4 regions of the Paenibacillus sp. AK002 genome follow, and region 4 is predicted to be linked to each of the others. Evidence: riboswitches for the same ligand, from Rfam matches in the RefSeq annotation. Region 4 holds a riboswitch; each other region holds the start of a gene.
The links. A riboswitch is a leader RNA that binds a small molecule or an ion and turns the genes downstream of it on or off. The one in region 4 is predicted to bind thiamine pyrophosphate.
Positions count from the first base shown of each region.

Region 1: another riboswitch for thiamine pyrophosphate. It lies ahead of M1D70_RS26595 (ECF transporter S component); the one in region 4 lies ahead of tenA (thiaminase II).
Region 2: another riboswitch for thiamine pyrophosphate. It lies ahead of M1D70_RS20975 (YkoF family thiamine/hydroxymethylpyrimidine-binding protein); the one in region 4 lies ahead of tenA (thiaminase II).
Region 3: another riboswitch for thiamine pyrophosphate. It lies ahead of M1D70_RS03060 (ABC transporter substrate-binding protein); the one in region 4 lies ahead of tenA (thiaminase II).

Region 1 covers NZ_CP096377.1:5,925,149-5,932,983, forward strand. Annotated here, with positions in the region: gene M1D70_RS26575 (DMT family transporter) at 125-484, opposite strand; gene M1D70_RS26580 (TetR/AcrR family transcriptional regulator) at 489-1,058, opposite strand; gene M1D70_RS26585 (energy-coupling factor transporter transmembrane component T family protein) at 1,206-2,012, opposite strand; gene M1D70_RS26590 (ABC transporter ATP-binding protein) at 2,009-3,685, opposite strand; gene M1D70_RS26595 (ECF transporter S component) at 3,678-4,307, opposite strand; TPP riboswitch at 4,399-4,511, opposite strand; gene asd (archaetidylserine decarboxylase) at 4,677-5,480, shown strand; gene M1D70_RS26605 (SDR family oxidoreductase) at 5,578-6,432, opposite strand; gene M1D70_RS26610 (helix-turn-helix domain-containing protein) at 6,946-7,731, opposite strand; gene pdxR (MocR-like pyridoxine biosynthesis transcription factor PdxR) at 7,791-7,835, opposite strand, start outside.
Region 2 covers NZ_CP096377.1:4,724,110-4,731,944, forward strand. Annotated here, with positions in the region: gene M1D70_RS20945 (NAD-dependent succinate-semialdehyde dehydrogenase) at 1-73, opposite strand, end outside; gene M1D70_RS20950 (siderophore ABC transporter substrate-binding protein) at 261-1,232, opposite strand; gene M1D70_RS20955 (iron ABC transporter ATP-binding protein) at 1,437-2,195, opposite strand; gene M1D70_RS20960 (iron chelate uptake ABC transporter family permease subunit) at 2,192-3,139, opposite strand; gene M1D70_RS20965 (ABC transporter permease) at 3,129-4,082, opposite strand; gene M1D70_RS20970 (nitroreductase family protein) at 4,602-5,204, shown strand; TPP riboswitch at 5,388-5,490, shown strand; gene M1D70_RS20975 (YkoF family thiamine/hydroxymethylpyrimidine-binding protein) at 5,575-6,177, shown strand; gene M1D70_RS20980 (hypothetical protein) at 6,251-6,346, opposite strand; gene M1D70_RS20985 (nucleotidyltransferase domain-containing protein) at 6,464-7,162, opposite strand; gene M1D70_RS20990 (class I SAM-dependent methyltransferase) at 7,282-7,835, shown strand, end outside.
Region 3 covers NZ_CP096377.1:708,988-716,822, forward strand. Annotated here, with positions in the region: gene M1D70_RS03030 (extracellular solute-binding protein) at 1-262, shown strand, start outside; gene M1D70_RS03035 (aspartyl-phosphate phosphatase Spo0E family protein) at 420-596, shown strand; gene M1D70_RS03040 (TatD family hydrolase) at 631-1,446, opposite strand; gene M1D70_RS03045 (ABC transporter ATP-binding protein) at 1,535-2,368, opposite strand; gene M1D70_RS03050 (ABC transporter permease) at 2,423-3,181, opposite strand; gene M1D70_RS03055 (MTH1187 family thiamine-binding protein) at 3,178-3,471, opposite strand; gene M1D70_RS03060 (ABC transporter substrate-binding protein) at 3,560-4,591, opposite strand; TPP riboswitch at 4,715-4,824, opposite strand; gene M1D70_RS03065 (VOC family protein) at 4,999-5,382, opposite strand; gene M1D70_RS03070 (diguanylate cyclase domain-containing protein) at 5,640-7,175, shown strand; gene M1D70_RS03075 (EAL domain-containing protein) at 7,381-7,835, shown strand, end outside.
Region 4 covers NZ_CP096377.1:1,292,473-1,300,307, reverse strand. Annotated here, with positions in the region: gene M1D70_RS05570 (fructose-specific PTS transporter subunit EIIC) at 1-735, opposite strand, end outside; gene M1D70_RS05565 (BglG family transcription antiterminator) at 1,280-3,232, opposite strand; gene thiE (thiamine phosphate synthase) at 3,484-4,158, opposite strand; gene thiD (bifunctional hydroxymethylpyrimidine kinase/phosphomethylpyrimidine kinase) at 4,155-5,162, opposite strand; gene thiM (hydroxyethylthiazole kinase) at 5,159-6,001, opposite strand; gene tenA (thiaminase II) at 6,059-6,745, opposite strand; TPP riboswitch at 6,887-6,990, opposite strand; gene M1D70_RS05540 (VOC family protein) at 7,254-7,754, shown strand.

The sequences.
Region 1 (7,835 bases), 2.3 Mb from region 4:
AACTGTGTCAGCTGCGGGATTGGCTTCAGTCTCACCAGGTTTCCCATGTTGCCATGGAAAGCACCGGGGTACTTTGGATTCCCGTGTGGAACATTCTGAAGGGGAGTTTCCAGCTTGTTCGCCCTTAATGACCGGACTGGTGCGTCTTCGGTTGCTCCTGCGCATGCGCGCTGCCGGATAAATTGAGCAGCACGACCCCTGCGATGATCAGCAGAATCGAGAATACCTTGAGCCCGTTAATCTGCTCCGCAAAGAACATGTATCCGATCAGCGTAATGATCATGATCCCGAGTCCCGACCAGATCGCGTAAGCCACGGATATTTCAATCTGTTTCAGGCTCAATGTCAGGAAGCTCAAGCTGCAAATATAGAACACGACCAGCAGCACGCTTGGCAGCGGTTTGCTGAATCCTTCCGACAGCTTCATGTTCAGCGTGCCCGCCACCTCGAACAGAATAGCCAAACTTAGATATATCCAATGCATAATCTCAAGACTCCTTCCGTTTCTCAGCGGCTATGCCGAACAATAAAATATCCATGACGGACTGCAGCAACTCCCCCAGCGGCAGTTGATGCTTCACCGTCGCCCTCGAATCGTAAATCTGATGGAGCGACCCGAGGTACAGGTCGATGAACAGCGGCATATGAATCCGCTTGATGCTGCCTTCTACCATGCCCTGCTCCATCAGCTCCGTGACAATGCCCCATTCTTCTCGGAAAAAGGTGTCCAGCTTCTCCCACTGCGGATAATGCGACCGCTTCAGATCCGGCAGCATCCCCAAATCCATCTTCTCCATCTCCTGAGGCAGGCAGATCAGGATCTGATGGATTTTCTCCAGAACGGTAAGCGTCTGGTCCGCCGCAATTTCGCGTTCGCGCTGCTGGATGTGACGAATCATCCCGTCAATGATATGCTCAACGATTTCTTCCTTGGATGAAAAATGCTCATATATCGTCCGTTTGCTAATCGCAAGGCCACGGGCCAGATCACTGACCGTAAACGTGAACCCCTGCCGCTGAATCAAGCGGATCGTTTCATTCAATATTCGCTCGCGCAAGTGACCAAACCCTCCTTCTGGTACCAAAAATACTATATCGGTACCATTAGTATTATAACGCCTCAATCAGCATAAAATCCAGAGTTATCAACAAAAAAAGAGCCTGCTTACAAGCCGTAAGCAGGCTCTTGCCCGGAGAACAACGGTTTAATCAAACCGCACGTCGCCAATGCCGAACCAAGGAAAATATCCGGCCGCCATATAGGCGCAGCAGGCGGCTGCTGCCAGTAAACCGACGACCAGAAGATCGTAGCGGGAATATCGTGACGGGTAATAATACGTTCGGGCCTTCGCCCGTTCCCCGTCAAATTGCTTCGCCTCCATCGCCGCAGCTACCCGGTGTGCCCGGCGGATGCTTTGCGCCAGGAGCGGCACCACATACATGCCTGCACGGTTCACCATGCCGCGAACTCCCCGAATCGGGCGGACTCCCCGTACCTTCAAGGCCTGGCGGCGGATCACATATTCCTCCCAGACCATCGGCAGCAGCCGGATCGAAGCCATGAAGCTGTATGCATACTTCGGCGCCAGCCTCAGCTTCTGCATCAGGCTGTAGAACAGATCCACCGAGGACGTTGTCGTCACGAGCAGCAGCCCCTCCGATGCAAAGGCAATCCCCTTAAAGCCCAGATGCAGCCCCCGATAGAAGCTTTCTTCCGATACCCGGAACAACCCCCATTCCCACCAGATCGTCTCCCCCTTACCGAACAGCATCATGGAAGAGGCGGACGATATGAAGGCAAGCAGGAACGGAATGAAAAACAGCAGCATCTTCCACGGCTTCACCCCGCTGAGCACCACGAGGCAAATCATAAAGATAAAGGCCTGATACATGACAAAATCAAGATCATGGGTCAGCACCGTCATAAAAAACAGCGCACAGATCAGTCCCAGCTTCACCACCGGATTCGCCCGGTGCAGCCAAGTGATCCGCACAGGATTCCATATATTCATGCGTTCACCCCCGTATGGAGATGACCGGATGCTGCCAGCGTATCCCGCGAAGCATCAGCGTGATTCGCTTCGCCCGTCTCCCGTCCGAATTCCGTCCCGCTACACCAGCGCGGGGAAGGCAAACTTGACGTCAACCGCCCTTCCCGAATCTCCCAAATGTGCGTGGCCGCCCGCTCCGCGATCTCCATTTCATGGGTCACCATGAGAATGGCGGTTCCGGCGCGGCGCAGCCGTTCGCACATCTCCAGAATTGCGAACGTGTTCCGCGCATCCTGTCCGAAGGTCGGTTCATCCAAAAGCAGGACGGCCGGCTGTCTTGCCATGGCCGTAGCAACGCTCAGCCGGCGCTTCTGGCCTGTCGACAGCTGGTACGGGTGCCTGTTATCCATGCCGTCCAGCCCAAAGCGTTCCAGGCATCGGTCGGCCCGTGCCTTCGCTTCATCCGGCGGCATATGGTCCACCAGCAGCGAGTACATCACCTCATCGCCGATACGTTCCGTCAGAAACTGAAGCTCCGGATTCTGAAACACGAATCCGATTTGGCGCAGCTGCCGCTCTCTCTTTTTCTTCACCTTCCTGCTCTTGCCCTGGATGACCTCCTCCCCGCAGAGCACATAGGTCCCTTCGGCGCGCAGGAGCCCCATCAAACTGAGCAGCAGCGAGCTTTTGCCTGCGCCGTTCGGACCGATCACCGCAATGAACTCTCCGGGGTATACCTCAGCCGAAGGAAGGGAGATGACCGGTTTATCCCATCGCAGTCCCCGGAAATCATCTAACCGAATGACAGGCTCCCCAAGGTGGTCGTACGATGAGTCTGCCTCATGCATGAGACTTCCCAGCTCATCGCCTGGCGCGTCGACCGGAGCAAACAGCTCCCGTCCTGCCCGAGACTCCGCATAATCCTCCCATACGCCGGGATACCAGATGCCATACGCCTGAAGCTCGCTCGCATATTCGGCGAATATCGCTGCCGGCGGGCCATCGCCCAGAATGGCGCCATCCGGGGTGAACAGCACCACGCGGTCCACGTATTGGGCCATTTCTTCAATCCGGTGCTCCACGATAATCAGCGTACGCCTTTCCGATACGGCCTTCACCGCAGACCAGATTTGCTCCCTGCCTTCCGGGTCGAGCAGCGCGGACGGCTCATCAAGGAACAGCACCTCCGGCTCCAGCAGAAGGGCCGAAGCCAGCGCAAGCCTCTGCTTCATCCCCTGCGACAGATGACTGATCGGCATATGCAGCTCCTGAAGGTCAAGCCCTACCTCATGCAGGACGGCTTGCATTCGCTCCTTCATCTCGTCGCGGGGAACGCTGAGGTTCTCCAGCACGAAGGCCAGCTCTTCATCCACGTACGGCATGCAGAACTGGGTATCCGGATCTTGGAATACATATCCCCAAGAGCGAGGCACCAGCTGGACTTCGCATTTCATCGGCACCTCCGTGGCGCGGGGAATCATCCCGCTAAGCACCTGAAGCAGCGTGGATTTGCCGCAGCCGCTCGGACCGAGCAGCAGCACCTTCTCCCCCCGGGCAGCCGAGAAGGACAAGTCCTTAAACATCAAACGCTCCTCGCCCGGATACTTCAGGCGCAATCCCTCCACATGCACGGCCTGCTCTGGAACCGCCTCGGCGGTTGAAGCCGAAACCCAGCGGGCGGCGGTTTTAGACATGGCGCGGATCATCCAGTGCTTCATAATCCTTCTTGGACGCGGGGCGCAGCAGCGATGTAACGCCCGTACGGTCGAGCGCTTTGGCCAGCAGCAGCATGAGCAAGCCGGCAATGACGGCGCCGCTGAGAATCCGCATGCCATACTTGGCCAGGAACATCCAGGTCTGCAGATCATCGGTATAGCTGTAATAGAAGTCCATCACCATCGAGCCGACCGCCGCGCCGGCCCCGGCAATCGCCACCGTCCACGCCGAGGTGCTCCGGTAACGGAACGCCGCGAATACCAATTCCGCGCCCAGCCCTTGAATGAGGCCGTACAGCAGCAGCGTCAGTCCCCAGCCGCTGCCGAACAGAACTTCCACGTGGGCCGCCGCCACCTCCGCGATGATAGCCACTCCCGGCTTGCGGATCAGCAGGTAAGCGAGCGTGGCCGCTGCGAACCACATGCCGTATAACAGTTCATCCGCTTCGAAGAACAGCGGTTTCAGCAGATTGTAAACCGATCCCCAGAAGTGATAAATGACGCCGAGCACAAGCGATAACAGCACCGTCACCAAAATATCGCTTAAACGCAGCCCTTTTCTAGGCTGTACCCCCAATTTCTCTTGCACTGACGTTCCCATAACAACACATTCCCCTCTCCACCGCTATTTTTGTATAAACACAACAAAAAACCGTCTGGAAAAACGCGCAGACGGAAAAATAGGCCCTATATAGGCAGGGTCGGATATTCTCTACGCTGGCATTACCCAGTTCAGATTAACGGTCAACAGCGGATAGCAGCTGCAATCTCAGCCTGATTCACTCAAGCACCCGTATTCCCTATTCGGTTTCATGTTAATCTTAAAATACACATTCGTTCCCCAATTAGCAAGAACCTTTTTTCAAAAATGGCTATTTATTGATTTCCGGCTCATTCTATGTCAATATCAGAGTGATTGGCTTTTCCACCAACGTTTTATTGCCGACACCTATGCACAAAGGAGAATGACATGGCTAAACAATTGCTGCGTCTGATGACCGAGCTGTCCTCCCGCAAGTGGCTGTCCCGCATTATGGGGCATTGTTCCCACAGCCGGCTGAGCCGTCATCTAATACCTGCATTTATACGAATCTACCAAATCCCGGCGCATGAAGCGGAGAAGGAGATCCACGAATACCGTTCGCTGAACGAATTCTTTTCCCGCCGGTTAAAAATAGGCCTGCGCGCCATAGACGACACCGCCGATGCCATGGTAAGCCCCGTCGATGCCACGATTTCGGCGATGTGCACCGTCAACGCCGGCACCATTCTCAGCGTCAAGGGACAGGATTATACCCTGAGCGAGCTGCTCGCCAAGTCACCGAGAATGGAGAATTACATCAACGGTTATGCATTCGTATTGTATTTAAGCCCGACCGACTATCATCGCATACATTCCCCGGTAACCGGCATTCAAGCGGAAAGCGAGCATTTGAAGGGCCGGGTATACCCCGTGAACGATTTTGCGATGACCCATATCCGGAACGTGCTCAGCCGCAACGAGCGTCTCATTACCTATATTGCCCATGAATTCGGCGAAGTTGCGGTCGTGAAGGTCGGAGCCATGAACGTAAGCAGCATCCGTTATGCCGACGAGAGCGTGAAGAAATACGACATCGGCGACGAACTTGCGTACTTTGAATTCGGCTCTACCGTCGTGCTTTTGACGGAGAACGGCACGTTTACTCCGCGCGGCGACTTGGAGCCGGGCTCCAAGGTGAAGATGGGGGAACTGCTTGGTTTGCTGCACCCTTCCACAGCCCGAAAAGGGTAATTCCTTTCTCCTTCCAAGCACCGCGCTACAAACTCCATGAAACATTCGACGGATGAATGATTAATGCCGGCCCAGCATGCGGTAGCTGCATGAATGTTTACCGCCTGCTCAGCAGCCGGTAAATGATCCGCTGAAACAGCCGATCCGGCAGCACGCCCTTGATCCGCGCGGTCATCCGCGTGCCTCGGGGCAGCGTATAGCGGAACCTGGGCTTGGACATAGACGCGATTCTTGCCACAAGCCTGGCTACCTCCTGTGGATCCCCGCTTCCCTTGGCCGTCCGCTCGGAATAGTCCAGCACGCCCTTCAGCAGAGCGTTGTAGGGTGATCCTTCCTTAACCTTTAACTCCCCAAAGCTCTTATTCCAGATCGGCGTGCCGTAGGCACCGGGCTGGACCAGCACGACATCGATGCCAAAGGGCATCAGTTCCATGGACAGGCTCTCGCCGAACCCCTCCAGCGCAAATTTGGACGCCGCATAGGGACCATAACCCGGAAAGCCGACCCTGCCGCTAATGCTGCTCATGAGAATGATTTTGGACCGTCCGGACTTGCGCAGCAGCGGGAGCATATGCTGCGTCACCGATACGGTCCCGAAGAAATTCGTCTCCATCTGCTTTCGCCAGCCGCCCAGCGGCACTTCCTCCACCATGCCGCCCACCGCCTCGCCGGCGTTGTTCACCAGCACGTCCAAGCGGCCGAACTTCTGCTCCAGCGCCAAAGCAGCAGCCTTGACCTGCTCCTCGGCACATATATCCAGTCGGAAGATGTGAATGCGCCCGGTAACATCGGCTTGTTCAGCCTGAGCCAACAGCTCTGCCGCCGCCTCAGGTCTGCGAAGACCCGCGGCCACGTCATAACCTGCTTTTGCCAGCTCCAGACTGATCAGCAGTCCGAACCCGCTCGACGCGCCCGTGACCAGCGCAGCCTTCCCTGCTCTCCCCTTTACCACCGGATCACCGCCGGCTCCGCCGATGCCGTTATTTCTCTCACAGCCAACATCCTTCCTTTATCCAAAATGCCTAATCCTTTACTTTTTCGAGCTCTGCTCTTAAGCGCTTTATGTATATTCCCAATATATCAAATTTTTGCAATGCAGTCCGAGTCCGTCCTCACTTTTAAAATAAATCCCAATAAAAAAGGGAGCTTGTCAGCTCCCTTTTGCGTGTTTCCAGCGAAATGCGTATATAATAACGGGATTCAACGTCACCCGTATGTAGGCCAAGGTCCTTTAAAACCAAACGTCCTGATGATCCTGATTCGTTGTCTTCATGCGGCGCAAGCGATTTCTGAATATACCGCAGCCGCCACGACTGAAGAAACGTCCACGCACCCGTCTTCTTGGGCTCATTCCCCTCTCCCCCCTTCATAAAATGAAACTGTACGTCGTTTTTACCCTAAATCGCTTGCTATGAAACCCATGGGCCCCTTCCACCAAGCAGGTAAGTTATGGAAGGGCGGGGAATCACCGAATTTCGGATGGGCTCTTGCCCGTATACTGCTTGAACTGTCGGCTGAAAAAGAAAATATCCCGATAACCCAGCGCGTCGGCCACTTCAGTTACGTTCATCCCTTGATGCAGCAGCAGATGCTGCGCCCGCTCGATCCGCATCTGAATGATATAGGATTGCACCGGCGTGCCGATCAGCTCCTTGAACTTGATCGAGAAGTAGCGGGGAGACAACCCCGCTCTGGCCGCCAAATCCTCGACCCGATGGGGAACCCCCGGGTGCTGGCGGACGTAATTCGCGATTTCATGGATCGCCTCGGACAGCTGATTGCTTGCTTTTTTGACCACCGGCGCATCCAGATCCGAGCGCAGCAGATGAATCATCAGCTGCTTCAGAATGAGCTGGCCCTCTTCCAGTGAACCATAGGGCTTGTCCAGATACAAACGCACATAGCGTGCAAGCAAATATTCGAAATCCATCGTTTCCGTCAGCTTGCGATACGATGCCGGAATCTCTTCGACCGGGTCGGTCACGTCAAAATGGATATATGTCAATACGAGCGGCTTCTGCGGATTATGCGTCGCGCTCGTATGATCTCCGGGTCGGAACAGGAAGCAGCTTCCCTTTCCCACGGTAAAGGGCTCGTCATTAAGCTCGACCGTGCCTTCGCCGCTCCATACATAGAACAAATCGTAGTTCTGCATGGGCCTTTCGCGTTTTTGCCATTTCCAGCCCGGCTCGCAAACGATTTTGGCAAGCGCAGGCATGATTATAAACGAAGACGGCGATGCATTCAGCATCTCGTCATAACCCCCTCATCTCATTCAAAAATTGACCTCTTTCCCATCATACCCGTTTTTTATGTTTTTTGCATGTCCCGCCATGCCTGCGCCATCCGGGCAAC
Region 2 (7,835 bases), 3.4 Mb from region 4:
CCGGGTTATATACATCCATCTGCTCCTCGGTCTCTGTCCATTTACCGTTGATATAGATTTGATTTTGAAACATAACAAAAGACCTCCTAATCGATTTTTCAAGACTGAGAGTATGTGATATCATGATTGACTAAACATGATTTAACTTAGGGTCCGTCCTGCCTATTATCCGATATCCACTTACCCTAATGCAAAAAAATAAAACACCGGAGCTTCGTCAAGAAACTCCAGTGCTTCCATATTCATAGCTAAGCGTTCACCTATTTAACGGCTGCGTCTACTTCCGTGATCATTTCGGATACGGATGTCAATCCGCCTCCGGACAGATACCAGAAGTCAGGGTTCAAATACACGATGTTGCCCTCTTTCGCGGCATTGGTTGTGTTTACAAGCTCGTTCTCGACAACCGCTTTGGCGCCTGATTCTCCTTCACCCGTGGCTACCGCTGCACCGCGGTCCACAACAAAGAGATAATCCGGGTTCATCTCAACGATGTATTCATTCGAAATATCTTTACCGTGCGTGCTGACTTCAATGTTAGGATCGACGGCACCAAAACCGAACACGTCATGCAGAATGCCGAAACGGGAGCCTGGGCCGTACGCGCTGATTTTGCCTTCGTTCGCCAGAATGATCAGGGCTTTCTTGCCGGTTGCAGTAGCCTTCTCATTCAAAGCCTTGATGTTCTCGTCAATCGTGGCAAGCTCTTTTTCAACTTCGGCTTCTTTACCGAAGATTTGACCCAGCGTATTCATGTTCTCTTTGAAGGATTCCATGTATTTGCTTGTGTCCACGCCCAGGAAGATCGTCGGGGCAATTTTGCTGAGTTCCTCGTAAGCATCCTGCTGTCTGCCGGAAATAATGATCAGATCCGGCTCGATGCTGTTGATTTTCTCAAAGTCAGGCTCTTTCAGGCTGCCCACATTCTCATATTTCTCGTCTTCGAATTTGGACAGGTATGCCGGGATATTCGCTTGCGGAACACCCAAAACCTCAACGCCCAATTTATCCACGGAATCCAGAATGCCAAAATCGAATACGACGACGCGGGAAGGATTTTTCTTGACAGGCGTTTCACCCAGCTTATGGGTAATCGTGATTTCTTCGGATGCAGGCGGCGTTTCTCCCGCAGCATCGCCTCCAGCCGCACCGCTCGTTTTATCGTCCTGACCACAAGCCGCGAGCACAAGCGTGAACATTGCTACCATAAATAAAGCCAACCATTTTTTCATTCCTAACACCCCATTTTTTATATTTAAAATCTTTATAATTCAACATATATTTGAATTCATGGTTGAATATGTAATTCATTTTGGGCAGAGGAAACCATGCCGTCCTTTAACCAAGGCGGCCTAGTCCTTGTGCAGGGAGTGAGCTCGCTTCATCAGCTTCTCCCTGAGCCCATATCATATTTTCAAATCCCGAATCCTTGACGATTAACCGTAGTATACGCACACCCGATTGTCGTTAATCTCTTCGATCTCGATGTCCATGTCGTAGATGCCGCGAAGAACATTGCTCTGAATGATGTTCTCGGTTTTCCCTTCGCTTTCAATCGCTCCGTCCTTCAAGGCCACGATGTAATCCGAGTAGAAGGAAGCGAAGTTGATGTCATGAATCACGATCACGATCGTTTTGTTCAGGTCGGCGACAAGCTTTCGGAGAATCTTCATAATCTGTACGGAGTGTTTCATGTCCAGATTGTTGAGAGGTTCATCCAGCAGGATATACTCCGTGTTCTGGGCGATGACCATCGCGATATAAGCACGCTGGGTCTGACCGCCGCTGAGCTGATGAAGATATTTATGCTGCATATCCTCAAGCTCCATATAGGAGATGGCTTCATCCACGAACTTCTCGTCTTCCGCGTTCAATCGGCCTTGGGAGTATGGAAAACGCCCGAAGGATACAAGCTCGCGCACCGTCAGGCGGAGGCTGATATGGTTCGATTGCTTCAGAATCGAAACCTTCTTCGCCAGGTCCCCGCTTTTCCATTGACTGACCTCTTTGCCGTCCACCGTAATTTGACCGCTGTCCTTGCCCGTTAGTCTGCTAATCATGGACAGCAAAGTACTCTTACCGGCACCGTTCGGGCCGATAAAGGACGTAATTTGACCTTTCGGGATCGTAACCGACACGTTATCAACGACTTTTTTGCCGCCATAGACTTTCGATACGTTCGTAACCTGGATCATGCTTTACTCTCCTTTAGTAGCAGGTATATGAAGTAAACGCCGCCGATGAAGTTGATGATGACGCTTAGCGTAGTAGAGAACGTAAACACCCGCTCTACCACCAGTTGGCCGCCCACCAAGGCGATAATGCTAATCAGAATGGACGCCGTGATTAAGTGTGAATGCCGGTATGTTTTCATGAATTCATAAGCGACGTTGACCACAAGCAGTCCAAGGAACGTGATCGGTCCTACCAATGCGGTGGCCACCGAAATGAGAACCGCGACCACGATCAGAAGCCTCTTCACAACGTAATCATAGTTTACGCCCAGGTTGATCGCCTGGTCACGGCCCAGCGACAGTACGTTCAAGTACTTGGCAAACCGGGCAAAATACAGCAGGGTCAGCGCAACGACAATGACGGACAGGATGAGAAGCTCGGTCTTCACATTGTTGAAGCTGGCAAACATCTTGTCGGACACGTACTGAAACTCGTTCGGATCGATCAGCACTTCCATAAAGGAAGACATGCTGGAGAACAGGGTTCCAAATATCATGCCGATCAGCAGCAGGAAGTAAATATTGTTTCCTTCCCTCTGAAACAAAATCTTATATAGGATCCCGGCAAACAGGATCATCGCGCCGACATTGATCAAAAAGTTAACATTGCTGCCCAATTTATACAGCGTGAAGGAACCGAAGACAAAGATCACGGTCGTCTGGATCAGGATATACAAGGAATCCAATCCCATCACGCTTGGCGTCAGTATCCGGTTATTCGTGACCGTTTGAAACACCGTGGTAGACAGAGCGATCGCCCCGCCGGTCAGAATAATGGCAAGAACCTTCTTGATTCGTCTTGGAAGGGCGTAATCCCAATTGCCGCCAAGATCAATGAACAGAAAGACTGCCACCAGGATGATTGCCGCCGCGGCCAACAGGCCGAGTTTGGCTTTATAAGTCATAAGCCTTTCTCCTCATCAGTAAGAAAATGAATATACCGCTTCCGAGTACGCCCACGGTCAGACTAATCGGAATTTCATAGGGATAAATGATGATCCGGCCAAGGATGTCACAGAACAGTACGAACCCGGCCCCCAGCAGCGCGGTATGCGAAAGGCTTTTTTTCAAGTGGTCCCCTAAGTACAGACTGACAATATTAGGTATGATCAGACCAAGGAACGGAATCACGCCGACGGTCAGCACAACGGAAGCCGTAACCAGCGCAACGATGACCAATCCCAGGTTCACGACTCGCCGATAATGAAGTCCCAGGTTGGTTGCGAATTCCTCTCCCATTCCGGCTACCGTAAACTTGTTGGCAAACAGGTAAGCCAGAATCACAAGCGGGATGCTGAGGTACAGCATTTCATACTGGCCCTTCATGATCATGGAGAAATCGCCCTGCAGCCAAGCCGACATATTCTGTATAAGATCATATTTGTAGGCAAAGAAGGTCGCGACCGAACTGACGATATTACCGAACATAAGTCCTACCAGCGGGATGAAGATCGCGTCCTTGAACTTGATCCGATCCAGTATCTTCATGAAGATAAAGGTTCCTGCCAGCGCGAATACGAATGCCACGAGCATTTTGATAAGCGGGCCGCTTGTCGTAAAGACGAGCATGGCGACCAAGATCCCCAATCTGGCGGAGTCCATGGTTCCCGCCGTCGTCGGCGATACGAACTTGTTGCGGCTGAGCTGCTGCATGATCAATCCGCAGATACTCATGCTGACACCCGCCAATATGAGGCTGACAAGCCGGGGAATCCGGCTTACAAGCATAATATGCTGTTGTTGTTCTGTCATCGAGAACAGTTCCAGTGGCGAGATATCTTTAACTCCAATAAATAACGAAATTATGGAGAGTACCACAACGGCTGCGAATAAGTATCTAATCTTCATGGCTCTTCCTTCTATGCGTATGTCTGTCGAAACCCGGCAGTCAGCAATTCCCCAACCATTCTCATTGAGATTGATTATCAATTGCGTTCTGATATGGATTATATCATTCTCATTCTCAGTCGACAAGTATAATTGAGAATGAAAATCATTTAATTTGTTCATCCAAGTATCATTTGTTCATGATTTGTTCATAATATGGAGTTTCGCCGAGATCAATTTTATATCGCTGAGGCTGAGCTGCTTAGATTCGGGGTTCCCGAAATACATACATATTGGAAGCTGATTTAATTCTCAGTAACCGGGTATAAAAAATATAAATTAACTTTCCTTCGAAGCGTTGACAATACCTCTAAGTTATATTAATATGCTAACATAATTATTATTTCTAACTAAACGTAAGTTAATGTGAAATGATAATTCAACGACAGCAATTCAACTCAACATGCATATTTGCTTGAATTAAAGGACATCTTTGTTATCAGGCTTATGCAAACATGATTACATCAGGAGGTTTTTTCAATGTCTAAAGATTTTTCAGCAGCACTTAAGCATCGTCGTTCCCATTATGCCATCAGCAAAGACCCGGTCATTTCCGACGAACGCATCCAGGAGATTGTTAATGAAGCCGTTAAATATACTCCGTCTTCTTTCAACTCCCAAAGCGCACGCGTCGTTGTACTGCTTGGCGAACAGCATGACAAACTGTGGAACCTGACCGAAGGCATTCTGAAAGAAGTTGTCGGAGACGAAGAGGCTTTCAAATCCACAGCTGAAAAAATGGGCGCATTCCGCGCTGGATACGGCACGGTTCTCTTCTTCGAGGACAATAACGTAGTTGCCGACCTGCAGCAAAAGTTCGCGCTGTATGCCGACAATTTCCCGGTTTGGTCGAACCAATCCAACGGCATGCTGCAATTCGTGGTATGGACGTCCCTCGAGGCAGAAGGCCTGGGCGCATCCCTCCAGCATTACAACCCGTTGATCGACGAGAAAGTGAAGTCCGAATGGAACATTCCGGAAAACTGGAAGCTGATCGCTCAAATGCCTTTCGGCAAACCGGTTGCAGATCCGGGCGAAAAAGAATTTGCGCCGCTTGAAGATCGCGTGAAGGTATACAAGTAAGCCGTAGCCGGCATAAGCCGCCTATCCAAGTCCAGAGGATTGGAGCAGGCGGCTTTTTTATGGTGCCCTGCCATTGAAAACCTGCCGCCAAAACGATACAATAACACAGGAAGCAGGCCTTTCGCCTTCTGATCTTCGGAAGTTCTTGGAGCCGGCTTGATTACCAACTGCATATTTGATGTTTGGCTGTACTAGGGGTGCCATGTGCTGAGAGACGGCGGGCTGCCGTTAACCCTTATCACCCGATCTAGATCATACTAGCGTGGGGAAGTGTAGCATTTATGTTTATTTCTTTGCGTAGGCATAACTGCACTTCTTCATGGGGTGCGGTTTTTTTGCGTGGACTTAACAATGGGGAGGAAAAAAATTTATGAATGAGCTTGTATGCGGAACGAGCCGGATCGTGGGATGCCGGTTCTCGGTATTTCCCATGACGGATCGGTTCGTGGAAGTGATCACGGAGGCGCTTCGTTCCGTGGATTCGGAAAAGGTCTGGATCCAAACGGATGATGTAAGCACTTGTATTCGCGGACGTGCGGAGCATGTGTTTGATGTGACGAGAGCGATATTCGCTCATGCCGCGGCTAGCGGCGTGCACACGGTGTTTAACGGTACTTATTCTATCGGCTGCCCAGGCGATACGGATGCCGATGCGTATATGGACGAGGATTCGACCCGCTTAAACCACGATATCGGGGAACACGCCGATATCGAAACGGCCTGCCAATTCGCGCTTTACCCGATGGGTAGCGCCGATTACATGGATGTCATTTACGCAGAAGTGGATCGTGCGAAGGCAGCGGGCACATTCGGTGGAAGCGTTCATTACGCCAGCCGATTGGACGGGGCGTTGTCCCGGGTGTTCGGATCACTCGAAGACGCGTTCCAACATGCGATTCAATCCGACAGCAGCCATCTGGTCATGACCGCGGTGGTTTCGGCCCACAGCCCATCTCCCAAAGCCAAAGCTTAAGGTCCTTTCCAACAGATAAAGGCCCGGCAAGCGCCGGGCCTTTATCGATTGCAGGCAAGAATATTGACGGTGTTTAAACCCAAGCACTCAAGATGATTACGAGCAGGATAAAGAGAACCAATATAGTTCCTACTGAATTGCCCCATGCGCCGCCATATGCTCCGCTCATGAAGATCCCTCCTGGATTTAAAAGAATGACGTGAGTTAATCACGTTATTATCTTATTGCTTGTGGCGGGCGAGCGTCACGGCTAATGTACCCCCCTCTTTTTTTATGCAGGGCTTATTTATTCCTCATAACCGACCAGCAGCTTGCCTCCGTACGGGCTGAGGGCTTCCTCCGTCACTGCAATAAGGTCCGAAGGATCGTCCTCCCGATAAATCGCCAGAAGCGCTGCCTCCAGTCGATCCCCCATGGCTGGGCTATAGCCGTTGAACAAACGGAACAGCATCTTCCCTTCACCCGTCCACTCCCGGTTTGCCCTCAGCACGAATTCGCATAGAGTCGATGCTATTTTGTGTACCGTAAACCATTTTTCGCCTTCTCTGCGGGGACTTGTCAAGTCCAGCAAAAACTCGGTTAGCATGTAGCGGTATTCGGCAATATCGCTCGGCGACAAGGGCATGGGGCCGTAATTCAAATCACTCCGGGCATCCGCCCGAACCTCTTCTCCCTCAGGCAACGAACGCAGCACCGTACCTTCGGCGACCATCCGCTGTAAAGACGGATTCGCCGCCAGCACTCCCACGTCGAAATATTCGCGATAGGAGGATAAGGACAATATGAATATTTCCGCGATCCAGCCATGCGCTTCGATCGTCTTCCTGCTGAAGTCATGTCCGTCCCGTTCAATGACGATGATGTCCAGATCGGATTGTTCATTATATTCGCCACTGCTCGCGCTGCCGCCAAGTACGGCAAGCAAGCAGTCGGGATAATTTCGTTGCATGACGCGTATCGCTGCCTCCGTCGGTTCCAGTCTCATGGACGTTTCCTCCATTAATTCTCTCATCCGCCACAAAAAAGGGCTCAAAATATTAAATTCAACGAAAACCCCAAACGTACCTGAATCATATGGTAAATAAACGATTACCCGCATTGACGATGAAGGAAGAAGGGATAGATGAGATGAATTACATTCACATGCTCTCCAGATTAGGCATGGGCAGTGCCCACCCGGGAGGATTCGAGGCAACCCTCAGAATGCTGAAGAATTATCCCATTCAACCGGGCAGCCGCATTTTGGAGGTAGGGTGCGGAACCGGCAGAACAGCCTGCCATCTTTCGGAGATGGGTTATCAAGTGACCGCCATTGACTTGAACGAAAATATGATCAAGAAAGCCCGCGCAAGAGCCGAAGCCATGGGTATGGACGTAGAGTTCCTGCAGGCAGATGTATGCGCATTGCCTTTCGAAGACAACCGGTTTGATCTGATCATGGCCGAGTCCGTCACCGTATTTACGGATACCTCGAAATCGCTGCCCGAATATTACCGCGTTCTGGATCGCGGAGGCGTCCTGCTGGACAGGGAACTGCTGCTGGATAAGCCGATGCCGGAGCCGAAGCTTAAGGAGCTGCTCGAATTCTTCGGCATTCCTAATCTGATGATGAAGGAAGAATGGGCGGGGGCCCTCATGTCTTGCGGTTTTAAGCAGGC
Region 3 (7,835 bases), 580 kb from region 4:
GTATGAACGGAACGTAGAGATCGTTACGGAGCGCAAGACGGTTAAGGTGCCGAATCCTTCGGGCGAGCTATATTCGGAAGCCTATAACAAATATTATCCCGAGATTTCCAAGAAAGTAGAGGATATGCGGGTCATGGTCATCACCGGCAAGGAACCGGTTGAATCGTACGATAAATTGATCGAAACGATCAAGAGCGATCCGAAGATGAAGGAGATTACAGAGGAGATCTCGAAGGCGTATCAGGACAAATTTGTGAAATAACCGAAATCCAAACCACAATGCGAGTGCGCTCGCATTGTGGTTTTTTTGTTTCATGGGACCTGTCCCTTTCGATTTTAGGCCCCTGATGTCTAACATCAAACATCCTATAATTTTACATTAAAGCATAAAATATTACATGAGGGGAGGACATTAAGTCATGAAAACGAAGGAAGGCATTAGGTTTGATATCGAGCAGGAAAGAAACAAGCTTCATAAAATGAAGCAGCGGTATCGTGATTTTAACCATCCTAAAGTCCTCAGGCAATCGATCGTGCTCGATGAACTGATTAACCAATATAACCGGTTCCTTAAAGAAAACAAACCGATTGCGTAAACAACCGGCTTGAATGGAACGGGAATTCTTTTTTTTATAGATCGTAAAGTCTAACCGCATTCTCGTAAAAAATCCTGCGAGCCTCGGAAACGGTCAGCCCGCGAAGCTCGGCCCATGCCGCCGCTGCGGAAGCCGTCATCTTGGGATGGGTCATCTGTCCGGTGAACGGGCCTTCGAACGGCCAAGGGCCGTCGGTTTCGGTCATGACAAGATGCTCGGGATACATGCGGGCAATATCGCGAATTTCATCCTCATAAAGAATGTCGGGCGTGAAGGAGATATAGCAGCCTTTATCCGCCATCCGCCGCAAGGTGTCACGAGAGCCCTTGAACCAATGGAAATGGGCGCGGGTGACGCCATATTTGTCGAGCAAATCACATGCGGTATCCGCATCTTCATATACAGCGTGCAGTATCACCGGTTTATGATGCCGTCCAGCAAATGCTATGAATTGCTCAAGCAGGCATTCATAAGGGCGGTTATCCCACGGCCGGCCCTCCGTTTCGGCTTCCAGCCTGGCATAATAGGGCAGGCCGACCTCACCGACGGCAAGCATGTCGTCGACATGCTTAACCATCCAATCCAGCAGCTCTTCGGTTTCTGCAGGGGAAGGGACGGGCTGCTCCGGATGATAACCAAAAGCCGGCCGCACCAACGGTCCGTACTCCCTGGCCAGCTCCAGGTTTCGCTTGCTGGAAGCCAGGTTCATGGAGACGGAGATGATGGACTGAACTTCGCTTTTGCGAATATCCGCAAGGATCGTTTGCTGATCGGAGAAGGCATAACGATCCAGATGAATATGGGTGTCCAGCAGAGGGAGATTTGTTTCCGTCTGCGTGAATGATTTCATCGTTATATCACCTCGCTTGCACGCCTACAAGAAGCGCTTTTGAATGATGGATACAGGAGCTTAGCCATTTGTATCCTGCCTATGCGGCTCAACGCTTGTGCTGTTCTTCGCGCATGATGGCGGAGATTTCGGTTTTTAGCGCGATAAAGGACGGGTCGTTCAGGATGTCTTCCCTGCGCGGACGGGGAAAAGGGACCTTCACCCGTTTCAGGATCGTGCCGGGCCGCGCCGACAGGATATAGATGCTGTCCGAGAGCAGCAGCGCCTCCTCGATATGATGGGTAATCATCAGCACCGAACGGCGCGTATCCTCCCAGATATCGAGCAGCCAGCGCTGCATATCGCTGCGTGTCAGCGCGTCGAGCGCACTGAACGGTTCGTCCAGGCACATGACTTCCTGCGGACTCATCAGCGCGCGCAGAAAAGCGGCCCGCTGCTGCATCCCCCCTGAAAGGGTATGCGGGTACGCCTTCTCGAAGCCGGCAAGTCCGGCCCGTTCCATCCAGCTGCGGGCATTTTCCCTGGCGGCGGTTTTCGAGGTGCCTCTCAGCTCCTCGGGAAGGAGCACGTTGTCCTCCACCGTACGCCAAGGGAAGAGGGCCGGCTGTTGAGGCATATAGGCGATGCGGCCTTTCTCCCCGGTCACATTCTGACCGTCCATGAGTACGGAGCCTTCATCCGGAGCCGTTAATCCCCCGATGATATGGAAGAGCGTGCTCTTTCCGCTGCCTGAAGGACCGATCAAGGAGACGAATTCCCCGGGCTGCACCTGAAGCGAAAGGCCATCCAGCACGTGCACTTCGCTGCGCCGTTCGCGGAAGGTGATATGAAGGCTGCGAGCCTCAAGGGCAGGCGCTGGCGGGACCGCGATAGATGAATGGCGCTGCCCGTCATGATCCGGAAGGGATACTTGATGTGTCATATCGCTAAACAGCCTCCTTTTATATAGGTTAGAAAATGTCCGTTCATCATGGTTTTAACTTTTTCGATTCCAGCGGATCAGGCGCTTCTCCAGCAGGGTGATGAGCAGCACCATCAGCAGGCTGAGCAGGACGATGATCAGAATGGCAACAAACACCCGGTCCGTGCGGTAGCCGGATTTTTGCAGCATCATATAGTAGCCGATGCCCCGGTCTGAGCCGATCCATTCCCCGATCACCGCACCCATGACCGAATAGGTGGCCGCGATGCGGATCCCGGAGAAGATGGAGGGGAGCGCATGCGGCAGCTCCAGCTTGGTGAAGATCTGCCATGAAGTGGCTCCCGCCATCTGCATGTAATTCATCATGGTGCGGTCGGTACGCGCCAGTCCGTCCAGGGCGGCAACGGCTACGGGGAAGAAGCAGACCAGGGTAATCACGATAACCTTGGGCAGCATGCCGAAGCCGAACCAAATCATGAGGAGCGGGGCGAGAGCGATCGTCGGCACGTTCTGGCTAAGAATAAGAAGCGGATAAAGGGCAGTTTTGAGAAAAGGCACCAGATGCAGGGCCAACGAGATGACAAGGCCGATCGCCGTACCGATCATAAATCCGACCAGGGTTAATTGCAGCGTGGCTAGCGTATGCTGAAAAAGGCCGGAGGCGCCGGTGGCGGCTTCATGCCCGATGGCCGTCGGCGCCGGCAAAATATACGGCTCTATATCGAATACCGATACCGCGGCCTGCCATACCGTCAAAAAGAAAAGGACCGCCGCAACGGGCGGCCAAACGGAGCTCCACCAGCCTTTTCTCATGGACGGTATTTCTCAGTCAGCTTATCCATGCTGATGCCGCCCGGATGGTGCGCGATTTTGACCTGGGATATGACGCTGGGACTTCCCGCTTTCACCAGCGCCTCATGCATGCGCTCAACGATCTTCAACAGCTCGGAAAGCTCTCCTTCCAAGGTGGTTTCGAGCGCATGGACCTCGTATTTCACGCCCGACTCCTGTATGACCCGGATCGCTTCATCCACATAAGGAATGCTGTCGCCTCCATCCGGCGTTCTGGGTATCACTTGTATGCTCAAGAGGGTGTTTGCCATCTAAACTCATCCTTTCATGCAAGCTATATTGTAATGGAAGAGAGGCAGCCTGCCGGACAGGCCGTCTCTCTTCCAAATTAAATGCATCCTATGGTTTCTCAGGTAAAAATTCATTGGTGAAGGCGCTGTCCGCATCGAGCTCCTTCTCGAGCAGCTTGCGTTCAAACATCCAGTCTGCATACCCCGACCATACTTCGGCTTTCTGCTCGCCCCAGCGGGCAGCATCATCCTGATAGCGGGGACTCAGCCATTTCTGGCTGGCAAGAACCAGCTCGGCATCCAGCTCGGGAACGGCCTTCGTCAGCAGGGCAGCCGCATCCTCAGGATGTTGAATCGCGTAGTCGTATCCTTTTGAGGTCGCCCGCATGAATGCTTTGACAAGCTCCGGGTCCTCCTGGATCAGCTTCTCGTTCGTTACGATCACCGGCGTGTAATAGTCAAGCTGCTCGGAGTAGTCCTTCACATAGATCATGTCAAGCGGCTCGTTCCGGAGCTCGGCTTCGATACCGGTCCAGGCATAGAAGATCCAGGCAAAATCAATATCGCGTTTGACGGCCGTAAAATAATCGGCATCGCCCATGTTAACCATATTTACTTTGCTGACATCGGCACCGTCGATCTCCATGATGGATTTCATGACGGCTTCCTCAACAGGCGAGCCCCAGCCGCCGTAGGATTTTCCTTCAAAATCGCCAGCCTTGACGATCCCCTTGTCCTTGGGGGCGGCAAAGCCGGATGTATTATGCTGAATAATCGCCGCAATGGAGACGAGCGGCAGGCCTTGGGTTCTGGCAAGCGTGACGCCTTCCTGGTAGCTGATGCCAAACGGCACCTTGCCGGATGCGACCAGCGTATCCGTTCCGCCGGCCCCCGGCTGGACGATCTGGACGTTAAGCCCTTCTTCCTCGTAATACCCGAGCTCCTTGGCCGCATACAGTCCGGTGTGGTTTGTGTTGGCCGACCAATCGAGCATCAGCTGTACGTCGCGGAGCTTTTCGGCCGCCTGGCCGTCTGCGCCTTCGGTACCTGTATTTTCGTTCTTTCCGCCTGTACCGCATCCCGCCGCAACCATCAGCAGGGCGCAAGCGAGAAGCAGTGCCATCCATTTTCCCTTCTTCATCGTGTCTTCTCTCCTTTGAATTCTCTTCTCTTTCTATGACGACCTCGTTAACTCCACAAAAAAAGCGCCCCGAATGATATCAGGACGCATGACGGCGTAAGTGTATACCACGGCAAATCATAGCTGCCGCAAACATGGACTTCCTACGCTGGCATTACCCAGATCAGGTGTAAGGGTCAGTATCATCGGATACACTCTCAGCCGGCCAAATTCCAGCTCCCCCGGGATTTATGAAGTTTCGGACGTTACAACCGTTATTATAGTCCTAACGCAAAGACCTGTCTAGTTCGGAAGGGGATGCGAACGAGGCAGGTCTTCGTATTGGACATGGCTTGTGCAGTTGGAAGAACGAACCCCGTTAACCATTCACGGGATAAAGCAATTACTAGGATCCTGTTCGCCAGCGGTTAGCGCTGGAAGAACTCAATCCATTCTCCTTCGGGACCGTGCACGAAGAAATAGCGGTACCCGTTCGGAAGCGTTACGATTTCCTCGTCAAGATGAGGTACGTCCAGTCCCTGAACGCGCGCATATTCCGCTTCGATATTATCGGTGCTGACGGCAAAATGATGGACGGTGCCTTCTGCGGGAAGCGTGTCGCTGTAACCCTGAATAAGCTCGACTTCCGTTTCGTCGCTGCCGTTAAATCCGAGGAATGCCAGCTGGATGACGCCATTGGTATGGGTAAGGCGATCCTTCAGTTCAAGTCCTACGACATTTGTGTAAAAAGCAATCGTGGCTTCAAGGTCCCGGACGACAATGCCGACATGATCCAATCGTTTCTGTGACAAGGCAAACACCCTTTCCGATTCATATGAGATATGACTGAAATATTATCACATAATTCCTATACGTCAAGTGGGTCTTGAGGACGACAATTTTTGGGTACGCGATGGTTTAATAGAGTAGAATCGACGGTCTTTCTTTCATTTCCTCTTCTTTACTTTTAGGTGGGTAAAAAGTATCATGAGAACTATAACTATTAATTCAAAAGACCTAACAAACAAGCATTGAAGAAAGCTTGCCTTTTGGCCGAGGAGGAATGCTTATGAGTCCAACTCCAGCAGATCATCTGTGGATTCGACTCGCCATCATATATGCATTCATTCAGATAATGACCGTTCTGTGGATGCCTGATGCTTTATTGCCTCAGCGTGTTCTAGTCATTATGGCTTCCGCTGCCGCTTCCGTCTATTTACTACGGATCAGTCGGCATTACGAGCCGCATCTTCGAAGGTTTTGGCTTATCGCAAGTGCCGGGCTGATGGCGGATGCCTCGGCTCGAATCATCGATGCTTGTTATTTTTGGCTGGGGAAAGAGAGCGCTTCCCGGACAATATTGACTCAATTATTCTGGGGATTCGAAATCATCCTGTTTGCAGGTTCCCTCATTTATTTGTTCCGGCACGTGCAAGGTTCGTTTCGGGGAGTTCGGTTTATGCTGGACATCGTGATCGTTGGCATAACGGTCATGACGGTAGGCTGGGAATATTTCATCAAGCCCGAGCTTAACGGTTTGGCGAATGAAGCCTTGTGGGGAAAGCTGTGGGTGGACATGCTGTATCCGCTGTGCGCAACGGTGCTTATTTTCTTCACCCTGGTGTTGTATTTTAACACAGGGCAGTTAAGGAAACGGGCAGTCTTCCTGATATGCCTTGGCGGGAGCATGTACATTGCCGCCGATGTTCTGCATATGTATCTCGTCGATTATAAGGGTGTTGAAGTTCGTTCATACCTGTACCCACTTTATACGTTTTCGGTATTCATCATTGGTTTGGCAGGAGGGCGGTCAGCTCCCGATGCCCGAAATCAATCGTTGGATGAGAGGGAGCCCCGTTCGTTCGGAAATCTGATCGTAAGATACCTGCTTCCCTACAGCGTGCTTGGCGGGATGTTTGCCCTTATGGTGCAGCGGTTTGGAGGATGGAACGGGCTTTTTACCGGCTTATCCCTCTGCGTCATCCTGATTCTGATCAGGCAGATCCTGATCCAGTTCGAGAATGACCGCTTGTTTGACCGGCTGCATCAAAGCTTGATGCAGAGCGAGACCTTGGCGCATCGCGACGATCTTACGGGACTCTATAACCGCCGCTACTTTAACGCGAGGCTGTCGAGCTCGCTGCAGGAGGCGGACCGCGCAGGTTCCCGCGTAGGGCTGCTATATATGGATATGAACCGTTTTAAACGAGTGAATGACCGCTACGGCCATCGTGCCGGCGATTTGCTGATTCGCAAGGTCGCGACCCGTCTTCAAACCCTTGAATCCCAAGGCGTTCTGGTTTCCCGTTTAGGAGGGGACGAATTTACGGTAGTGATTCATCCGGCCGGCGAGGATCAGGAACTGATCTGGATGGCGGAAGAGATCTGGACGATGCTGAGCGAGCCGTATGAGCTGGAAGGGCATGAGGTCCGAACCACGCCGAGCATCGGCATCGCGGTCTATCCGGATCATGCCAGGAACGACCAGGAGCTGATCGGTCGCGCGGATGCAGCGATGTATGCGGCGAAAGAGCGAAACGCCCGCTGGCATTTCGATGTGGAACGAACGATGCTGCTGCAGCTGTTGGATCAAAAAGTCGAATAGATAAAAGATTCGGATATCGACAATGTGTTGTTAAGAGCAATATAAGTCGATTATTGTAGAATTTAGCGCAATCATTGCACGAATCTTGCGCATTTCTCGCAAAATAGGTCATAACTTCGATATAAAATCCATAAAATGCAAAGAAATCATATTCAAAATGCCGATAAGAAGCATAGTGAGAGCTAGCTTGCCAAGGAGGACGAACATGATTTGCGACAATTGCAGCACCTTTGAACCGATTGAGGACCAGGGGACCATTCATATGAAGCCTGCAAGTGGTGAGCTTATTCAATTGCTGGCAGTGAACGGCTACGCGGTACAAGAGAACAATGAGGGTTGTGCTGTGAACTACAAGGTACGAGCGGACCTGATCTCCATCATCGAGTGTCTGCAACCCCTTCCGCTGAAGATTCGTCAAGAGCTGTCCTTCTGTGTTACCCGTGGAGGAGCTCCGCAAATCCGGCATTCGTGGATCCCTATGCAGAAGTTCGAACTGCAGATGGAGCATTATGATATGGTGAATGTCATTTTACATAAGCAGTTTACGAGCTACATGCAGCCTATCGTGGATCCATCCGAGCAGATCGTGGCCTATGAATTTCTCCTTCGACCGGTAGAGTGGGGACTCCGGTTCCAGCCGTACGAGCTGTTTGAGACAGC
Region 4 (7,835 bases):
CCTTTTAATAGCAAGTGCAACATAACCCGCCAGGAAACCGGCAATAATCCCCCCGATGAATCCAGCTCCTGCTTCACTTCCATAAAAGCTGCCGTTCGCAGCAATGAACCCGCCGACCATACCTGGTGCAAGACCCGGCCTGTCCGCAATACTCATGGCGATAAATCCGGCAAGGATCGGAACCATGAAGGTAAACGCAGCCGCGCCGATACTCTCAATCGTTTTCCAGATGGAATCTTCCGGTATCACCAGACCACCCGGTGTTTTCACGCCGCCCATCGTCAGGGCGATTGCGATGAGCAGCCCGCCGATCACGATAAACGGCACCATATAGGATACACCGTTCATCAAGTGGCGATAGATCGGATTTTGTTTGGGTTTGTTCTCTCCTGTCATAGCTTCAGCCGACTTGGACTGTGCCTGGTAGACGGGCACATCCCCTTTCATCACCCGTTGAATCAGTTCTTCCGGACGACGGATACCATCCTGCACCCCAACGACAAGCAGTTTTTTACCCACAAACCGGTCCTTCACCACCGTCTTATCCGCTGCGATAATAATGCCATCCGCTTCGCGGATATCCTGCTCCGTGAATTGATTCTCCACGCCAATGGAGCCTTGGGTCTCAACTTTCATCTCAACGCCAAGCTTCGCGCCTGCCTTCTGCAGATTCTCAGCGGCCATATACGTATGTGCAATTCCGTTAGGACATGAAGTAATCGCTAATATTTTCATGTTCGTCATTCTCCTTCGCTGTCATGTTCCCGCTTACATTTATAGTGTACACGCTGAAAACGCTGTTATCGGATGAACTTTTTACCGGAACTTCCGGAAAAACAGGTTTATTTCGCAAACAAATATCCCCATAAAGTGGAGCCTATGATGCTTATTCCAAATACTCTAAGGGGGACCCCAACAACATGTAAAAAGCAGGACGGTATACCGTCCTGCTTCGTCATCACAGTTTCAAATAGTGCGTGTTCAAAAAGGTCGATTTTCAGCACCGAGAAGGTTGGATGAAGCTAGGGACGTCAGGAGCGGAGCGTACGTTTTGGGTACGTGAGCACCGGAAGGCCCGGCTGAATTCAAGATTCGATGCCGAGCTGCTTCCTGATTCGCTTCGTGTTAGATATAGAATTTATGAGTTATCAGTGGAACTGATGAAATTCTATATCGCAAGAAAACCTACCTATGCATCGCGGTCGCTCATCCTTGAAGTGGCCTCGATAGAGGTTTTCTTATCAAAAGCGGACTTTTTGAACAACCTCTACTACTAATTTTACCCTTTTAACGTATTCAGCAACCGCATCGCGTCCGTCTCCTTAGACAACGCACTGACCAATGCCGGCTGCTCACTGATCCGTGACAATTCCCTGAACAGCTGCCGCATCTCTTTCCGCTCATCATGCTTGATAGCAAGTAAGAACACAAGCTCTACCTTCTCGGTTCCCCAGGTAATCGGCTGCTTCAAAGTAACCACAACGATGCAGGACTGTTTAACCCGCTCCGAGCTGCCATGAGGGATGGCAATGCCTCCTCCAATCGTCGTAGCAGACATATTCTCACGATCCAGCACACTTTCCGTATATCCTGCCTGGACATACCCTTTGTCCACCAGCATCTGCGCAAACTTGGAGATTAACTGTTCTGGACGCTCGACCTCCTGCTGAGGAAAGATGAGAAAAGGCGTCGTATATTTCAAAAAGACCGATTCTTCAGCCGCCCTGCCGTCCGGCTCATCGAGCCCCCGAATCGCTTGCTCCAGCTTCCGCTCGTCACTGGCCTCAAGCAGAGGGGAAACGAGGATATGAGGTGTTTTTAACTCGGGCAGATCAACGGTCGTAATGACAAGATCCACCTCATGAGCTGCCAGATAATCCTCAACTTCCGCTTTGGACATCGTTGTCTCTACATGCACGGACGGGAATCTCCGTTCCACCTTCGCGAGAAGCAATTGGGACATCCCGACGCCCATATGACACACGATTATGACCTTCTGAGGGTGGCTGTCGTTCTGATGAAGCCGTTCTACAGACGCCTGAAAATGCAAAGTCAAATACGCGGCCTCCTCTTCGGGAAAGTATAGTTGGAGCGCTCCCCCTACCTCTTCCAGTGCCATGATGACGCGATCGAACATATAGGGGTACATCTTTTTGATCTCGGCCAGCATCGGATTGGACACAGCCAGACCATAATGAAGACGGTTCATGGTTGTGTACAAATGCACTTTCAACCCGTTCAATAATTCCTGGTCTTTGGAAAAAGGGATCATATTCAGCTCCGACATCCGCCGAATCAGTTGCTCAACCAACTGTGGCAGCAGAGGGTGGCTATCTGCCAGATCGCCCCGCCGGGCACTTCCATCCTTCTGCGTGTATCGGAACTTCCCGCCAAGCAGGTGCAGGGTTAGATAAGCGGTTTCTTCCTTGGAAAAAGGGACGGCGAACAGTTTTTGCAGCTGCTTCAAAAAGTCTATCGCCCAGGCAAATTCCGCTTTGTTCTCCAAAAAGGCTATGTCCTGCGCAGAGAGTGAAATCGGCTGTCCCAGCTTGGTCCGTTTGACCATAAGCAGTATATGCAGCATCAGGCTTTCAAAGGCTTCATCGGTGAAGCGGAGCTGATGCCGCCTCTGCAACGCCTTTAACTCATTGTATACGGTGGCGATCTCGTGCGGTTCATACTGGTTACGCATCATCTGCCCCGTCAACTCCGGACGGTTGATCAATTGGTTCAACCGCGCCAGCGCCATCCGTTTGTTCTTCTCCGAGCCCTCAATCATGAAGCCTACTCGCTGCTTCGTCATTAAGCTCAGATCAAAGCTCCGCAGCCAGCCCTCAATCTTTTCCATATCCCGACGGATAATCGCCTTGTTCACGTAAAACGGTGAAGCCAGGTTCTGCAGGGTTACGGGCTTTGCGTTCATCAAGAGCCGATATGCCAGATGCAGCACCCGTTCCTCATCGGATTCATCCTCGGCGGTACTCTCGTTGGAATACAAGCGGTGGAATAAATCAGCCTGATCCGCTTCCCCGATCTCCAGATAGACGCCAAGTCCCGGCCTTTTCACCAGATGGCCACTGGAGTGCTTAGCCATATATTCTTCAATCACCTTCAGATCGTTTCGGATCGTCTTCTCCGAGCACTCGGTCTGATCCGCCAGATCCTGAACGAGCCACAGCCGGTTCGGTTCCATTAACAAATTGCGAAAAATCTCTTTTTGCCTATTATTCATTCCGATCCCCTATTCAACTTAATGGGAGTGCTCACTCATCGTAGAGCGGGTACATTGTCCTACGTATATCATATCCGGGTCTCTATGGCAAACGGATCTGGGAGGTTACACGAGAGTGGATCAAAAGAAATGGCATGTTGACGGAATAGCTGAGCATACACAGTATTCTAAAATCTGACGTAAACAAAACAAGGGTGCCTCTGAAGTCGGCCCCCTTGTTTCATGATCCGATTATAATTCCTATTTACATCTTAAGAAATCTCTTCGGTTGCACGGCGTATCTTATCTACAATAGCCTCTACAACTTCCCGCGCCGACTGCGCTCCCGTCACGGCGGATATTACCGCGACGCCATCCGCACCCGCTCCACTCACTTCCTCCACTCGCTCCACGGTAATCCCGCCAATCCCAACGATTGGCAGATGGATTCCAGCTTCGCGAAGCTCACGGAGAATTGCTGGGCCTTGCGCAGTTCTGGCATCATCCTTCGAGCGGGTCGGATAGATCGGCCCGATCCCAAGATAATCGGCGCCGTGAAGAATCGCGCGCCGCGCTTCCTCCACCGTGTGAGCGGAAACACCGAGAATCCGGTTGCCGATCCGCTCGCGGACGGAAGCCGCGGATTCGTCGTCCTGGCCGACGTGCACGCCGTCGGCGTCCAGCTTCAATGCCAGCTCCACATCGTCATTGACGATGAAGGGCACGCCTGCTAGGCGGCACTCGGCCTGGATACGGCGGGCCAGCTGAATCATCGGCTCCCCGGCGAGTGCTGCTTGCCCCTTCTCACGGAACTGGACCATCGTTGCGCCTCCAGCCAGTGCTTCCTGCACGACCAAGCTTGGCTCGACGCTGCAGTTCACGCTGCCGAGCACGAGGTACATCCGCAGATGCCGCCTCATGATCTCGGGTGCCACTCTGCCCGTCATCGCAGCACCTCCTGACGGCGGCGATTGTATGCCCAATGATTGGTCGGGCCCTGTCCCTGCCCCAGGTTCAATCCGTCCTCAATGGCCGCTTGAATGAATAAGCGCCCGCTCTGAATCGCATCGAATGCGCTCAAGCCTTGGGCCAGGCCTGCGGTAATGGCCGCAGAGAAAGTACAGCCGGTACCGTGCGTATGAACGGTATGGATTCGTCTGCCATATAATTCTGTGAAGGCCGTACCATCGTATGCGAGGTCGATGACCGGAGGACTTTCGGGATTACCGTCATCGTTGGAAAAGAGCGGACGGCCCCCCCTATACTCCCCAGCAGGCATGGCAGTGCTCGTTTGACCGTGCGTCCTTTCGAACTGAGGCAGCTCTTCCTGCTGCATACCCGCCGCTATAGCTGGTTCCCTGCCTCTTTCGTGATCTGTGCCTTCACCGTTACCAAGCATTCCCTCGTCATGACCGCCTTTGATCACTACGATCCTGGGCCCCAGATCATGAATACGCCTCGCCGCTTCGTTGCGATCGTTCATCGTGCGGATACGCATCCCCGCCAATACTTCGGCCTCCGGTATATTGGGGGTGACGATCAACGCCAGCGGCAGCAAATCTTCTCTTAAAGCCTGCACCGCTTCGCTTTGCAGCAGTTCCGCTCCGCCCTTGGCGATCATTACGGGATCGACAACGACCTTCCCCCAGCCGAATGCCCGAATCCGGTCAGCAACCAGCCGAATGATCTCGGCGTTGAACAGCATGCCCGTCTTCAATGCATCTACTCCGAGATCCGAGCCAACCGCTTCAATCTGCTCCGCAGTTGCTTCTGGCGGCAGCGGATATACGCCGTGAACCCCCAAGGTATTCTGCACCGTGATCGCGGTAATCGCCGACATGCCGTACACGCCGAGCTCCTGGAAGGTTTTCAGATCGGCCTGAATGCCGGCGCCGCCGCCGCTGTCAGACCCGGCAATCGTCAGGGCACGGGGCATGCGAACCTCGCTCATCGTGTGCCTCCGGCAGCCGCCGCTCCCGCTTCCAGTACAGCGGCATACCCTTCCAGCGATTCTGGATGAAGCTTCGCCAGCTCGTCCAGGAAAGCGATCTGGAAGCTTCCCGGTCCCAGATCTGCCGTTCGCTCAGCAGCTTTCGCCGCCGCGGCCCCATAGAAGGCCAGACCCGCCGTACCTGCAAGCAGCAGGTTCGCTTCTACCGCGGCAAAGGCACCCAGCACCGAGGTCAGCAGGCAGCCTGCGCCGGTCACCTTCGTAAGCAGCGCATCCCCTCCGGCAATGATGCGCACTTCCGTTCCATCGGTAATCACGTCCTCTTCACCGGTAATGGCCACGATCGTGCCTAACTCGCGCGCAGCCCGCACGGCCAGCTCGGCATGATTGCTGCCTGCGCTATTGCCTGCGTCTACGCCCTTGATCTCGCGGACCTCCCCGATAAGGTGAGCGACTTCAGCCGCATTTCCGCGCACGAGCGAAACCTTCACCTCGCTTAGGATCCGCAGCGCCGACTCCGTCCGAAAACGGGTCGCTCCCGCGCCGACCGGGTCCAGCAGCACCGGCACGCCATGGGCATTCGCCGATTGTCCCGCGATCATCATCGCATCCACCAGCTCGCGGTTCAGCGTGCCGATGTTCAATACGAGCGCGCCCGCGATGGCGGCCATATCCGCCACTTCCTCCGGCGCGTAAGCCATCACCGGCAACGCGCCCAGCGCGTACAAGCCGTTAGCCGTAAAATTCGTAACCACCACGTTCGTCATATTGTGAACGAGGGGGCTCGTCTGCTGTACCTTCATTAAAAGCGCCGAAACCTCTTTTTCCCATGAACGCATTTTATATCAGCCTCTCTTCGCTATAATGGAATTCCATGTGCTTGTGAACATCGCTCTTTACAGCACGGCAGCCTCCAGCTGCACCGGCCACTCCTCCTGCTTATAAGCCATGTCCCAGAACAGATACTCCAGCTGGCAGCTCAGCATGAAATGCTCCCTCATCCGTTCCCGCTCGGCTGCCGTCGCACGCTCCGCCCATGCATCGACACGGTCGCGGAATTTGGCTGTCGCGTCTTCCCCCCGGTTTCCGTAGAAAGAAATCCAGTCGTAAAACGGATGGGCGGCATCCGGCTTCACCTCATTCAGCAGCTTGCGGCCAATCTCCAGGTACGTCCATGGGCACGGCAGCAGCACGGCCATAATCTCGCCCAAACTACCCTCATGCGCCACCGTCAGCATATGACGGATGTAATGATGCGCGGACGGAGCCAGCGGATATCCTTGAAGCTCCTCATAGGTCACACCGGCAGCTGCGCAAAAATTCTGATGCGGGTGCACCTCGCTGTGCAGGATGAATGAAATCTGTTCGTTAAAGGCCGCGATCTCTTCCCGGCTGGTCGATTTGGATATGGCTATTCCGTAAATCCGCATGTAGGCATTCAAATACTCAAAATCCTGCTTCACATAGTGAATCAGCTGTTCCCGCTCCAGATTCCCCTCGGCAATGCCTTTTACGAAGGGATGATCGAAGATTGCTTGAAAAATGCCTCCCGCCTGCTGACGGAGCGCTTGCGTGAAACTCATGTTTGTCCCCACCTCCAACATATTGAAGAGCAGGAAGTCCGCAAGACACGACTTTTCAGACAACGCTAAAAAGCCGCCCCCGAAAACTGGAGCGGCTTCGTCAACAAGCCCGGGTACGCCAAAAAGTGCACCGAGACCTCATATTCGAAGGCTCCACTTTCCTACGCTAGTACGAACTAGATCAGGTTCAAAGGGTCCAAGATACGCTCTTGTCTCAGCCGCCAACGGCTCCCCTAGTGGACTTCCTATTCTTTTGTTTAATACTGTACATAGGTTTGCGGGTGGTGTCAAACGTTAACAGTTTGTGGACGGAACCTCAAGCTCGAAACCTTCCTCCGACCGCGTGATTGTGACGATGTACGGTGGCGGCTGTCTTTTCGCAAGATAAAAACGCAGGCTACCCAAACCCATTCCGGAAACACTGACGCTCGGCTGTCATATATGCCCCCGCATAATGAGTGCATAAACACAATTCAAATAAATGAAATTTAAAGGGGCGAGCGTATTTATGACAAACCAACCGAAAGCGGTTAAACCCATTCCGGATGGCTACACCTCCGTGACGCCGTGGATCATCTCAAGAAACTCCGCAGCGCTGATCGAATTCCTCAAGCAGGCTTTTCGGGCCGAAGAGTTAGCCCGCGTCTATGTTGGCGATGATGTCATCGGCCATGCCGAGGTGCGAATCGGAGATGCCGTCGTCATGATGTTTGACGCGAAACCGGAATGGCCGGATAGTCCGGCATACCTCCGTTTGTATGTTGAGGATTGCGATGATGTGTATCGGCAAGCGCTGGCCGCAGGAGCGGTCTCTGTGACGGAGCCAACGAGCTTGTTCTTCGGCGACCGGGTGGGACGGGTACGGGACCCGTTCGGCAACTTATGGTGGGTACAGACACGAATGGAGGACCTCACTCCGGTCGAAATGGAACAGCGTGCCCAAGACCCGAAATACATCAAAGCGATGACCTATGTTGCAGGGGCGGAGATCGTGGTGAAGATGCCGTAAAAAAGTTGCCGTGAAGCGAGCGTTATTACTGGGAGGACATGGGTGGATTCGGTGTCCCAGGGGTATGCATGGATGGCTGCC